3 regions of the Arthrobacter sp. BF1 genome follow, and region 1 is predicted to be linked to each of the others. Evidence: riboswitches for the same ligand, from Rfam matches in the RefSeq annotation. Region 1 holds a riboswitch; each other region holds the start of a gene.

Region 1 (4,270 bases):
GCGTACGCTGCGGACAGAATGGCCTGGCCCTTTCCGCTGGCTGCGACCGGAGCGGCCGGTGCAGCGGGGGCGGAAGCGGCCACCTTGATGGTTGCCGCAGGCTGGGCTGCGGTTGCAGCCGGAGCGGCCGGCGCCTCAACAACGGGCTCGGGCTCTTCAACCGGAGCCGGCGTGGTGGTGACCGCCGGCTTCTCGTAGGAGATGGCAATGGTGGATTCAGCCGAAATAACGGCCGGTGCTGCCGTCCCAACCTCAAAGCTGGGGGCCGCTTCATGCTGAACGTTGGTGTCGGCGGCGTTGGCCGCGATACCGCTAGTCAGAACCAGGCCGGAAGCAGCGGCGATAACCGCGGCCTGACGGCCCATGCCGCCGGCGTTGTCGCCGACTGCCTTGGCAATGACAGCCAGCGAGTTGGTCTTGGTGACCTCGGCGCGGTGCCGTGCAACAGTTGCACGTGTAGTCATTAAATATTCTCTCTTTCGTGTTCCTCAGGACCGCGAAGGCAGCCCAAGGGCTTTGGACGCGCCGGCATCTTGGGGGTACGCCGGCACGCCCCGAACGGGGATTTAGCGAAGAGTTTCCAGGGAAGAAACGGGGAGGAAGTCCGGAGGACGGACTAGCCCGGGGTGAGGACTATCAGCCCAGGGTGAAGAACGAGGACGTGCCCGTTGCTGCAGCGGCGTGCAGCAGGGTGCCCTGTCCGGGGTTCAGCGCGCTGATCATCATGCCGTTGCCGACGTAGATGCCCACGTGGGCTCCACCGTTCTGCATGACCAGGTCACCGGGGGACGGGGTGGAGGTGGGCCGCATGGCAGTCCAGGCGTTCGTGCGGGGAATGCTGATGCCGGCCTGGGCGTAAACCCACTGGGTGAAGCCGGAGCAGTCCCAGCCATTGGGAGTGGTGCCGCCCCAGAGGTAGGGGTGGCCGATTCCGGTGTAGGCGATGGCTGCCAGGCCCGACGCTGCTGCGGAGGAAACACTGTCCGCAAGCTTGGCCGGGGCATCCTTGGTTGCGTCAGCAGCCCGGGTTGCCGTTTCCGCAGCCGTGGACTGTGCACGGACCCGCTCAATCACGGGCGCGGCGGTGGTCTTGACTACCGGGCGCTCGAAGGAAACGGTGGCCGTGGGTGCGGCGGTCACGGCAAGCGCAGCCTGCGCGGACCCGGACTCGGTGGATGCGGACACACCAGCGGTGGTGTCCGCGGCGTTGGCCGGAAGCCCCATGGTCAGGATGAGACCTGACGCGGCTGCGATGACAGCAGCCTGGCGACCTACGGTCCCGGCATTTGCACTAACGGCCTTGGACACGGAGCCCAAGGGGTTGGTGCGAACCGTTTGCGCACGGTGGCGCGCAGAATTATGGCGTGAAGACACGAAGGTAGCCTCTCCCAATGCCTGCGAGGTGAGCTGTCGGATTCGGATGGGAGTCACCCGGCCGCGCTGCTTCCTGGGAAGCTTTGCGACTTAACCCCAAGGCCTTCAGAATCGAAGACCAAAATTGGTTCCCCCGCCCCTGCCAGACGATGTCATGCGAACGGACCTTGAGCGGTGGCAGAGCTAGGCAATCCACTCAAGAACGTCAACTTCGGAAAAGTTGACGCGCTTTAGACGGTACAGGAGTTCAGAGCCAATGTCACATTCAGGTCACGGCATGTCACTGTGATTTGAGAGTTGGCCATCATTTGGACTCAGAGCCAGCCTGTGGGGTCAACAACTTCGCCGTTGACCTGAACCTCGAAGTGGAGGTGGCAGCCCGTGGAAGCGCCCGTGGTGCCGCTGAGGGCCACCACCTGGCCGCGGCTCACAGTCTGGCCAACCGAAACGGTGGCGGACGACAAGTGGTTGTACGTGGTTTCCAGGCCGTTGCCGTGATCCACTACAACGCGGTTGCCGCCGCCGTACTGGTGCCAGCCGACGAACGTCACGGTGCCGCTGGCTGCAGCCAGGACTGAGGTCCCGCACTGGGCCACGTAGTCCTGGCCCCGGTGGAAGTCACCGGTGCCGCCGGTGATGGGGCTGACCCGAAAGCCGAACGGTGAAGCGGTGACCAGCTGGGCGAGCGGCGCACCCAGGCTCCCTGCGGAGGCCGCACGGGTGATGGATCCTGCCGACTGTGCGCTCAACAGCTGCTTCAGCTTGCCGTCCGGGTCGCCCTGGGTAACAACAGCCGAGCGGCTGAAGTCAATCTGCGCGGCGGCTTCGGCGGAAATCTCAGGCTGCGGGGCGGCCGACACGGCCGAAACGGAGTGGCCAGGCTGCTGGTCCGCCATGACCGGGCCCGTCACCGGAACGGTCACGGTCAGGACCAGGCCCGTTGCAGCGAGGGCGATGCCGGCCTTCTGCCCAACGCCGCTGGCGGACGCGAATTCGGTGACCTGCCGGAACGCACCCCGGCGGCGGCGGCGCGCTTCGCGCTGCGGATCACGGGGCCTCTCCGCGGTGGAATCCTCAGCCGCGCGAGGCGCCAAAGCGGGGCCTGCCGCCCGGCGGCGGCCCCTGGAGTATTGCGTGGTCAAGAATGTTCCTCTCTGGATAGCCTGCGAAGTTAGCTGTCGGATTCGGGTCAGAGAGTTCATAGACCCGGTCCGCCGCTGCAAGCACTTGGCGCAGAACTATCCCGTGAGGATCCTTCGCTGGAAGAGGCTTGCTGCTGACGGACTTCACCCCAAGGCAGCCTTGCGACTGCCGGTTGTGGTTCCCCCGCCTCTGCCAGTTAGTGATTCGTGCACCCGATCCGCTGGCAGAGCTCGGCTCCAGATCAGGTAACGCTTTTATATCGACGCTTGGTTTTAAACTATAGGCGATCAAAACGGACAGTAACAATTCCGTTATATTTGCCATACGGCAGAAGGTGCGCTAACGCCGAAGTGGAACGGCAGCGCCATAGGCCCGCTTCACCGGGCTGCCTTCACCGGGCTGCCTTCACCGGGTTGCGGTGGGTGTCAGCTGACGGAGACGAAAACGTGGGCAGCAACTTCCGGGGGCAGCTCGAGCGCGCCCTCGATCCCCGGGACCCGTACGGAAATGTACTCACCCACGCGCTCCAGCGAGACCGCCGCGCCGGGCCTGATTCCACCCTCATCCAGCTGTACCAGCAACTCAGGTTCCACCTGGATGGGCTCGGCCAGTCTGCTGACCGTCACAGTCGACGCCGGCCCGTATCCGCGCATGGCCTCAACGAGATTAATCACACCAGCTTCGGGCACGGCTGCCGCCCCGCCGAGCGCTGCCAGACCGGGGATGGGGTTGCCGTAGGGCGACTTGGTGGGGTGGTCAAGGAGTTGGTAGATGCGCCGTTCAACCCGTTCGCTCATCACGTGCTCCCAGCGGCACGCTTCATCATGAACGTAAGCCCAGTCCAGGCCAATCACATCAGCCAGGAGCCGCTCCGCGAGCCGGTGTTTGCGCATCACCTCGGTGGCGCGTTTGCGGCCGGTCTCCGTGAGTTCCAAATGACGGTCCCCGGACACTACAACCAGTCCGTCACGTTCCATCCGGCCGACGGTCTGGGACACCGTGGGTCCCGAGTGGCGCAGCCGCTCGGCGATGCGTGCGCGAAGAGCAACGATGTTCTCTTCTTCAAGCTCCAAAATGGTTCGAAGATACATCTCCGTGGTATCGATCAGATCCGTCATCCAGCTCAGCTCCTCGAGCACAGTACCTTGCGTTGACCCACCGTATCGCGTTCAAGCCGCAGCGAGGTCCAGTAAAAAGCTTAGCCTATTTTGAATTTGTCCGGATAATCGCGGGGCGCCGCGAATCGTCTCACTGACCAGACTATGACGGTGCCGGTTGCCGCCCGATCAAAGGTTTCAGGCAGAATAAAAGCGGCCCTCGTTGCAGCCGTCACTGACTGCCGGCCACCCCACCGTCCCGGACGCCAACCCCGTCCATGCCGAATTGGAGCCCTTGTGAGCGAAACCAGCATCACTATTCCTGCCGACCTCCTGCCCAAGGACGGACGCTTCGGCGCGGGACCATCCAAGGTCAGGCCGGAGCAGATTGAAGCACTGTCCGCAGCGTCCCGGACCATCCTCGGTACTTCCCACCGCCAGGCGCCCGTCAAGAACCTGGTGGGTTCCGTCCGTGAGGGCCTCAGCCAGTTCTTCCGCGCCCCGGAGGGCTACGAGGTTGTCCTGGGGGTCGGCGGCTCCACAGCGTTCTGGGACATCGCGGCCTTCGGCCTGGTGGAAAAGAAGGCCCAGCACCTGTCGTTCGGCGAGTTCGGCTCCAAGTTCGCCTCGGCCACCAACAAGGCGCCCTTCCTCGA
Region 2 (4,270 bases), 170 kb from region 1:
GGCCGGCTGGTTCCTCGGGCTCGCCTGGGTGGGAATAGTGATCCTGGCCCATCGGCTTTTCCATGTACTCCGGAAACGCGAGCACGCCGGTCCGGCACCCACATTCGAGCACCACGCCATCCGGGACGATCAGCCCAGCTGATTCCGGGCAGGGCCGCCCTGCCCGGATGATAGTTTTGACCCATGCGCACTCTTGTTGTGGACCACCCGCTGGTCGCCCATAAGCTCACCGTCCTGCGGGACAAAAACACCCCGTCTCCGGTCTTCCGGATGCTGACGGAAGAGCTGGTGACACTGCTCGCGTACGAGGCCACCCGCGATGTGCGCACCCAGGATGTGACCATCGAAACGCCGGTTAGCACCACCGTGGGCACCGCCTTCACCAAGCCCACGCCGCTGGTGGTTCCCATCCTGCGCGCCGGCCTTGGCATGCTCGAGGGCATGACCAAACTGGTCCCCACAGCCGAGGTGGGTTTCCTGGGCATGGCCCGCGACGAGGAAACGCTGGACATCATCACCTACGCCGAACGCCTGCCGGAGGACCTCACCGACCGGCAGATCTTTGTCCTGGACCCCATGCTGGCCACCGGCGGCACCCTGCGCGAAGCCATCAAATTCCTCTTTAAGCGCGGCGCCTCGGATGTCACCTGCATCTGCCTCCTGGCCGCGCCGGAAGGCCTGGCGAAGCTGGAAGAAGAACTTGCTGACGCCAACGTCACCATTGTCCTGGCCTCCATCGACGAAAAGCTCAACGAGAAGTCATACATTGTGCCGGGACTCGGCGATGCAGGAGACCGCCTCTACGGCATCGCCGGTTAGATTCCCGGGCGCAAGGGCAACGGGGCCTTCCGGATTCAGGAGCCCGCCGCTAGCCTGTGCGAATGGACTGGAAACTCGAACTTGTCTTTGTCCCTGTATCCGACGTGGACCGCGCCAAGGATTTCTACGTCAACAAGGTGGGCTTCAACGCTGACTACGACGAGCGGCCCGGCGACGGGATCCGCTTTGTCCAGCTGACACCGCCCGGCTCCGCCTGCTCGATCTGCATTGGCGAGGGTCTCAATGACGCCCCGCCGGGCACCGCCCCCAGCCTGCAGATGGTAGTCAGCGACATCCAGGCCGCCCACCACCACCTCAAGAGCAACGGGGTGGACGTGAGTGACGTGGATGTCCAGGACTGGGGCCACTTTGTCTACTTTGCGGATCCCGACGGAAACAAGTGGGCCGTGCAGTACATTCCGGGCCGCGAGTCCCAAAGCTAATTCATCCGGACACAGCAGCAGGCCCTGAACCGGGGGGACTCAGGGCCTGCTGCGGTACGGATCCGGGGAGAACCGGGTTTAGTACCAGTTGTTCGACAGGTGGAAGTTCAGCGCGCCGCACGGCGACTGGTAACGCTCCTGGATGTAATTCAGGCCCCAGTTGATCTGCGTGCGGTAGTTGGTGAGGTAGTCCGCGCCGGCGCTCGCCATCTTCTCGGCGGGCAGCGATTGGACGATGCCATACGCACCGCTGCTGGCGTTGGTCGCCGTGGTGGTCCAGTCGGATTCCTTGGTCCACAGCGTCTGCAGGCACTGCATCTGGTCCGGGGCCCAGCCGTAGCTGGCCAGCTGGCCGGCGGCGTAGGCCTGGGCACCGGCGGGGTCGTTGACGGCCACAACAGGAGCAGGCTCCGGCGCGGGGGCCGGTGCGGCCTCGGGTGCGGGGGCCGGTGCCGGAACGGGGGCCGGTGCGGGCTCGGCGGCCTGCGGGGCAACGCTGATTTCAGGAGCCGCAGGTGCCGGCACAGACTTGGCCTGCATCTCGGCCTTTTCCATCGTCAGTGGCGACTCGATCTCGGCAGTGGACATTTTCTGGGTGTCGCTGACCGCTGTGAGGCTGCCGGATTCGGACGCCTGGCCCGCTGCACCCAGCCCGATCAGGAGGGCGCACGCTGTGCCGAGCACGGCAACGCGCTGTCCCAGGGAGGGAATTCGGTTGCGAAGTTTGTTTGACCCGTTATGCGGGCGTGTTTCTACCTTGGATTCAGACATGATGGATCGCCTCTCACACCTGCGGAGTTAGCTGTCGGGTTCGGATGAGGGCATCCGGCCACACGGAAACATCACGTGCTGGCTTCACCCCAAGGACACTTGGGTCCGGGACTCTGGGTCCCCCGCCTCTGCCTCGATCGATCGGGAATCCGGGAAGCGGCAGAGCTTGGCGTCATCCGGATGTGCGGCCCGAACGGGATCCGCACTCTATCGACGGTACAGGAGCGTGGCGCTTAAGTCACATTTTGGTAACGAGCATCACGACGTCGGCGTGTTGGCTTGCGGTGCGCCGACTCCAGTGGGGAGGTGGAGCGCGAACTGGGTGCAGCCGGGTTTCGACGTCACCTCCACTGTGCCCCCGTGCGCCTCAACAATGGACTGCACGATGGACAGGCCCAGGCCGCTGGTGCCTTCTGCGGCCCCGGCGCCGGAACCCGGCGCCGTGCTTTTGCGGGCTGCGTCTGCGCGGGCGAAGCGGGCGAAAGCGTGGTCTACGAATTCGGGTGGGATGCCCGCGCCGTCGTCCGTCACGGTCACCACAGCGCGGCCGTCCTCTGACGTCCGCACGCTGGTGACCACGGTGGTCCCCGGCGCCGTGTGCTTGCGCGCGTTGGAAAGCAGGTTGACCAGCACTTGGCGCAGCTTCGACGCATCGCCGTTGACTGAGAGCGGCTCGTCGGGGAGTTCCAGATGCCAGTTATGGTCCGGGGCTATCACCTTCTCATCGCTGACCGCCTCGATCACGAGCTGCGTCAGGTCAACCTCGCCGAGTTTCAGGGCTTGCCCCTCGTCCAGCCGGGCCAGCAGGAGCAGATCCTCCACGAGTGTGGTCATGCGCTCGGACTGGCTCTGCACCCTCGCGAGCGACTTCCTGCCGTCCGGGGTGAAGTTCTCCGTCATCCGCATCAGCTCCGTGTAGCCGCGGATGGCCGTCAGGGGAGTCCGCAGTTCATGGGAGGCGTCCGCGACGAACTGCCGCACCTTGGTTTCGCTTCGTTGACGCGCCTCAAGTGCGCTGGAAACGTTGTCCAACATCAGATTCAGGGCATGGCCGACGCTGCCCACCTCGGTTCCGGGGTTGGCGTTCGACGGCGGGACGCGCACGGCCAGTGCCACCTCGCCGGCGTCCAGCGGAAGCCGCGCCACCCGTGTCGCAACCTCGGAAAGCTGCTCCAGCGGCTGCATGGTGCGCCGGATGAGCACCGTCCCCGCCAGACCGATCAGCAACAGCCCGCCAAGGGAAACAAACACGAAGGTCCATACAAGTGACGCCAGGGTGCTTTCCTTGGCATCCAACGGAAGTCCCGTGACCAAAACGTCACCGAAGCCCGTTTCCACGGCCACAATCCGGTAATCCCCGTTGGACAGCTGGCGGTCCACAGGATTGCCGTTTCGGGCCAGCGCGAGCAGGGCCTGCTTATCTTCCGTGCTGAGCGCAGAGCGCGTAGCGTCCGAGTCCAGGTAACCGCCGCTGTTGATCTGGCCGTTCAAGATGCGCGCATTGAGTGTTCCCACGCTCTGCCCCCGGGCATCGAGCGGGTCCCTACCGTTGAAGCCACCTCCACCCTGGGGCCGGCCGGGATCGTTCGAGCGGTTGGCTGCCTGGCTCAGCTGCTGATCCAGCTGCCTCGTGAGAAAGGAATCCATCGAGGCATAACTGAACAGTCCCACCGCACCGCAGATTGCCACCAGCAGGGCCATGGCCAGCAGGATCAGGCGGGTGCGCAGGTGCCAGGTGGCTGGTTTCAGCCAGCTGCGGCCCGGATGCGGGGTAACTTGTTGCGCGGACATGGCCTGCCGCGCTATTCGGCGGGCTTGATGACGTAGCCGGCACCCCGCACGGTATGGATCATGGGCGGGTGCACCGCGTCCACCTTTTTGCGCAGGTAGGAAATGTAGAGTTCCACGATGTTCGCCTGGCCGCCGAAGTCGTAGTTCCACACTCGGTCCAGGATCTGGGCTTTGCTGATCACGCGCTTGGGGTTCTCCATCAGGTACCGGAGCAGCTCGAACTGGGTTGCCGTGAGCTGCAGGTCGTCCCCGGCGCGTGTGACTTCGCGCGTATCGACGTTGAGGACAAGATCGCCCACCACCAGCTCGGCCGTGTCCATGGCAGCCACCCCGGACCGCTGGACCAGCCGGTGCAACCGCAGCAGCACCTCTTCCATGCTGAAGGGCTTGGTGACGTAATCATCCCCGCCGGCCGCCAGGCCGACGATCCGGTCCTGGACAGCGTC
Region 3 (4,270 bases), 1.5 Mb from region 1:
AGCCGAAGGCGGACAGCCGCCCGGCGGCGTAATTCCTCGCACCGGCGGGATCATTTACCGCGCCGCCGGGAATGGAAGGCACGACGACGACGGGCGGCGGAGTCGGCGTCGGACTCTCCGCCGGAGGTACTGGAGCAGGAACTCCGGGAGCCGGGTTCGGGGGTGCCGGGTTCGCCGGGGCCTGGGCAGCAGCCTTGGCCGCGGCATCAGCCTGCCGGCGTGCCTGCTCCTCCGCTGCCGCCCTTTTGGCGGCCTGCGACAGCTCGTAGGCAGCGAGGGCAGCCTGGCCTTGCCGGAATTCTCCTTCCACTGCTGCGGTGGTTCCCTTGAGTGAGGCGAGCTGGGCGGTGAGTTCATCGCTGTGCTGCTGTTGCTCCGCGACCTGCTGCGACACCGCACGCTGGGCTGCCTGTGCTGAGCCAAGCTTTGCTTCGGCAATTCCGGCCAGCCGTTCACGCTCCGTCTTTGCGGCACGCTCCTGCTCGGCCAGCGCTGCCGAGATTTGTTCCGACTCCGCTGACTTGTGGACCAGTAACGCCGTCTTGTCACTGACGATCCGGACGATGTCCAGGCCGTGGAGGCTGTTGGTCTGCAAGGCGTCCAGCGCCATGAAAAATCCCATGTTTGTGCCACCGGTCTTGTAGGACTGCACGGCGAGGGCCCCGATCTCCTTCTTGTGCCGGCTCGATTCCGCCTGGGCATGGGCCACCTGCGCAGCCAGGGCCTCCACCCGGGAGCTGGCCGCCTGAAGTGCGGACTGTGCCACAGCGTAATCGGCAGCAGCGGTTACGGCGGCATTGCCCAGCGCCTCGGCCTGGGTTTGCAGGCCACCGAGCAGGTCCCCGATTCTGGTGACTTCAGCGGCCGTGCCGGCCTCACTTTGCTTGGCCTTCTCCACGTCCTGCCAGGAAGGAAACCCACCGGGAGGCGCCTCGTCGGCGGCGTGCGCGGGCAGGAAGGAGAACGATGCGGCCACAGCCAGGGCGAGTACTGCCGCGACACCGGGCAGCCGCACTTTTTGTGCAAACGGGGACATAGTTCGTGAGCTTACCGGGCAAACCGCCGCCCGGGAGTTAACCGCCGGCAGTGCGGGGCCGGCGTCCGGACAGCGACTGGACCGCCTGTTCAATATCGATCCACGCGCGTTCGACGTCTTCCAGGTACAGCCGGCCGGCTGTAATCAGTCCGTCTTCCACTTCGAACAGCGCCACCCCGCGCACCTGAAACGGCTGGCCGTCCGTGCGGGTGCCAGTCCATGTCCATTCGACCCAGGTGGTGTTTCCGTCGTCAACAGTGCGCCTCACTTCCGACCGGAAGTCCGGGATTCCGGCGAACATGGCCTCCCAGTTGGCATGCATCTGCGCTCGGCCCGTGAAGGCCCGCCCGGGATGCGCGGGCTGTTCGCTTCGGTAGTTTTCGTGGAAGAGCGCCGCGGCGGCTTCAAGGTCATGGGCATTTAGTGCCGTAAAGAGCTGATTCAGAACATCGCTCATGGCGTCCCTCTCTCGCCTTCAGAACCACCCTTGGTGCCGTCCCGGCGCGGCACCGGGATGGGGGCTCACGAACCATTATCGGTGCTTTGAAGACCTTCCGGCGTCTTTATTTTGAGATACAACCATCAGTTAGATGACCTGACCGGGCATATACGGATGCCGGGCCGTGACCTGCATGGTCGTGGCTTACGGATGAAAAATCCAACGACTTGGCTGGGTGAATTCCGGCCCTACATTCCGTTATCGGAATGTGACATTCGGGAAAAGCGGCGGTTATGGTCGATAGGTGCCCTGGTTCAAAGCCGGGACATTCCCGTCAGTATGCCGAGCCCTGCCACTGACCCGGGACCCCAGACGCAATGCAACTGGCAGGGACGGGGGAACCACGTTTCCACGGCCTATTGAGGCCTTGGGGTTAAGTCGGCATTCGTCCCGTCCCTAACGACGGCGATCCCGGCCGGGTCTCTCCAACCCGAACCCGACAGCTCACCCCGCAGGCATGGGAGAGGCAATCAACCATGTCCAAGAAGTACACTGCCGCACGCCACCGTGCAGCCACCACCACCACGTCCCGCGCCCTGATGATCGGACGGCCGGCCCTTGTAGTCGCTGCCGCATCCGGACTGTTTTTCGGCGTCAGCGCACCGGCTCACGCCGGCGTCCACGGACCTGACGATTCCGGAACAGCCATTGCACAGGGCCAGGTCAGCGCACCGGCCGCAGCCGTGGCTCCGGCCCCTGCAGCGGCAGCAGCCAATGTCCACACCGTCGTTTCCGGCGACACCCTCGGCCAGATCTCCGCGGCTAACGGCGTAGCACTCAACGACGTCCTGGCCGCCAATGGCCTGTCGCTGACGTCGATCATCTACCCGGGCGACCAGATCCAGCTCCCCGCCGCCGGGCAGGCCTTTGCGGCACCCGCAGCGGCTCCGGCACCAGCACCGGCAGCCAAGGCCGTCGCGGCCCCGGCCGCTCCCACCAACACCGGCATCAAGCTGGCGTCAACCTCGGCTCCGGCCCAGGCCCCGGCCGGCTCAGCAGGCTCCGCAATCCTGGCCAACGCCTACTCCCAGCTCGGTGTACAGCAGGACTGCACCGCCATGGTGGAGAAGGCACTGCGCTCAGTCGGCAAGAGTGTTGGAGACCTGGCTCCCGGCCAGTTCTTCCAGTACGGAAACGTTGTTGGCACACCTGCCCCGGGTGACCTGGTAATCACCGCCGGACACGTCGGCGTCTTCGCCGGCAACGGCCAGGTTGTCAGCGGAGGCGTGGACGGTTTCAAGACCGAGGTCCACTCCATCAGCTGGCTCCAGGGCGCATCCTTCGTCCGCGTAGCGTGATCCCGGCCGGTTGGACGGCGGCGCGCGGCACCCGGCCGCCCGCCGTCGTCGGCCGCTGCTGCATACTCACACGTGCTGCCCGAACCAGGACAGCATGTCATTCCAGGCAGCAGTCGCCTGGGTCTGGTTATAGCGCTCCCCGGTGTCATTGTGGAAGGCGTGGTCCACGCCCGGGTAAACAGTGAGCTGATGCGTCACCCTGGTGGCGTCGAGGGCATCGCGGAGGGCCGGCATCGCGCCGGTAATACGCTTGTCGAGCTCGGCGTACACCCCTAGTACGGCAGCTTTGATGGCCGGCACCTTGTTCAGGTCAGGGGCCGGCCCGTAAAACGCCGCGGTGGCTTTCAGGCCGGGCAGCTCGGTAGCCGTCTGCCAGGTGATGCCGCCGCCGAAACAGTACCCGTTCATGGCGATGCGTCCGGACTCCACAAAGTCCTGACCCTGCAGGTAGTCAAAGGCCGCAGCGAAGTCGGCAACATGCCGTGCTGGCCCGGCACTGGTCAGTGCCCCGGAAATCGCGTCCGGATCGAGGCTGGCGGTGCCTCCTTCCCTGCTCAGCAGGTCCAGGGCCAGCGCCGCATAACCGGCTTTGGCGAACCGGCGCGCCACGTCCTTGATGTGCGGTGTCAGCCCGCGGTTCTCGTGGCAGACCAGCACTGCCGGGCCCGCTGCACCTGAATCCGGCCGGGCGAGGCAACCACTGATGTCAGTGCCGCCGGCGGCGAACCGGACTGTCGCCGTCGTCAATCCTGCGGCGCCCTCGGGGACGGACAGCGGGCTCTTCGCCCCCGGTACCGGTCCCGCAGCGGCGCCCGTGCCCGCCGTCGAGGCTGAGGGCGCCGGCGTGGGCATCGGGTCGGTGCTGCGCGGGACTTCCTCCGGCGTGCAGCCCACCAGCAACATCGCGGCCGACGCGGCGGCCATGCTGCCCGTGATGAAGGCGACCCGCCGCGTGAAGGTCCGCTGCGTCATAGCACCGGCACGGTAATCATCGAAGAATTCCTCGATCAGGTACCGTTCAAACTTTCCAAGCCGGACCATGGCAGGCCTCCTCGCGTGAGGCTCACATCCTGCTCCGAAGCACGCCGTCCTGCAAGGGGCACACAACATTTCCGGCCCCGCCTAGGGCAGCCGCCGCCGTTTCGGGAAGGCGATCCGGTCCAGGTCGTTGACTGCCATAACTGTTGAGCCGCGAGCGCGGCCCCGTGCCTGGTCCTCGAGTTGCGTCACGTCGTCGCCGTACCGCGAAGAGAAGTGAGTAAGGATCAGCGTGCCGACGGCGGCGCTGGCCGCTAACTCCCCCGCCTGCCCTGCGGTGAGGTGGGAGTACTGCCTGGCAAGCTCGCCGTCATCGTCACTGAACGTCGACTCGGCCACCAACAGATCAACCCCGTCCGCCAGGTCCTCGGCACCCGCGCAAGGTGCCGTGTCCATCAC

The links. A riboswitch is a leader RNA that binds a small molecule or an ion and turns the genes downstream of it on or off. The one in region 1 is predicted to bind cyclic di-AMP.
Region 2: another riboswitch for cyclic di-AMP. It lies ahead of AC1MCD_RS03050 (aggregation-promoting factor C-terminal-like domain-containing protein); the one in region 1 lies ahead of AC1MCD_RS03875 (M23 family metallopeptidase).
Region 3: another riboswitch for cyclic di-AMP. It lies ahead of AC1MCD_RS10885 (LysM peptidoglycan-binding domain-containing protein); the one in region 1 lies ahead of AC1MCD_RS03875 (M23 family metallopeptidase).

Annotation. Positions count from the first base shown of each region.
Region 1 is NZ_CM155271.1:804,986-809,255, reverse strand. It holds gene AC1MCD_RS03885 (NlpC/P60 family protein) at 1-464, opposite strand, end outside; gene AC1MCD_RS03880 (C40 family peptidase) at 637-1,308, opposite strand; cyclic di-AMP (ydaO/yuaA leader) riboswitch at 1,379-1,539, opposite strand; gene AC1MCD_RS03875 (M23 family metallopeptidase) at 1,689-2,516, opposite strand; cyclic di-AMP (ydaO/yuaA leader) riboswitch at 2,520-2,738, opposite strand; gene AC1MCD_RS03870 (iron-dependent transcriptional repressor DtxR) at 2,943-3,635, opposite strand; gene serC (phosphoserine transaminase) at 3,912-4,270, shown strand, end outside.
Region 2 is NZ_CM155271.1:630,561-634,830, forward strand. It holds gene AC1MCD_RS03035 (phosphatase PAP2 family protein) at 1-142, shown strand, start outside; gene upp (uracil phosphoribosyltransferase) at 184-819, shown strand; gene AC1MCD_RS03045 (VOC family protein) at 882-1,262, shown strand; gene AC1MCD_RS03050 (aggregation-promoting factor C-terminal-like domain-containing protein) at 1,341-2,033, opposite strand; cyclic di-AMP (ydaO/yuaA leader) riboswitch at 2,039-2,198, opposite strand; gene AC1MCD_RS03055 (sensor histidine kinase) at 2,292-3,824, opposite strand; gene AC1MCD_RS03060 (response regulator transcription factor) at 3,836-4,270, opposite strand, start outside.
Region 3 is NZ_CM155271.1:2,319,063-2,323,332, forward strand. It holds gene AC1MCD_RS10875 (coiled-coil domain-containing protein) at 1-1,036, opposite strand, end outside; gene AC1MCD_RS10880 (nuclear transport factor 2 family protein) at 1,074-1,493, opposite strand; cyclic di-AMP (ydaO/yuaA leader) riboswitch at 1,844-2,008, shown strand; gene AC1MCD_RS10885 (LysM peptidoglycan-binding domain-containing protein) at 2,012-2,833, shown strand; gene AC1MCD_RS10890 (dienelactone hydrolase family protein) at 2,900-3,874, opposite strand; gene AC1MCD_RS10895 (ribonuclease Z) at 3,956-4,270, opposite strand, start outside.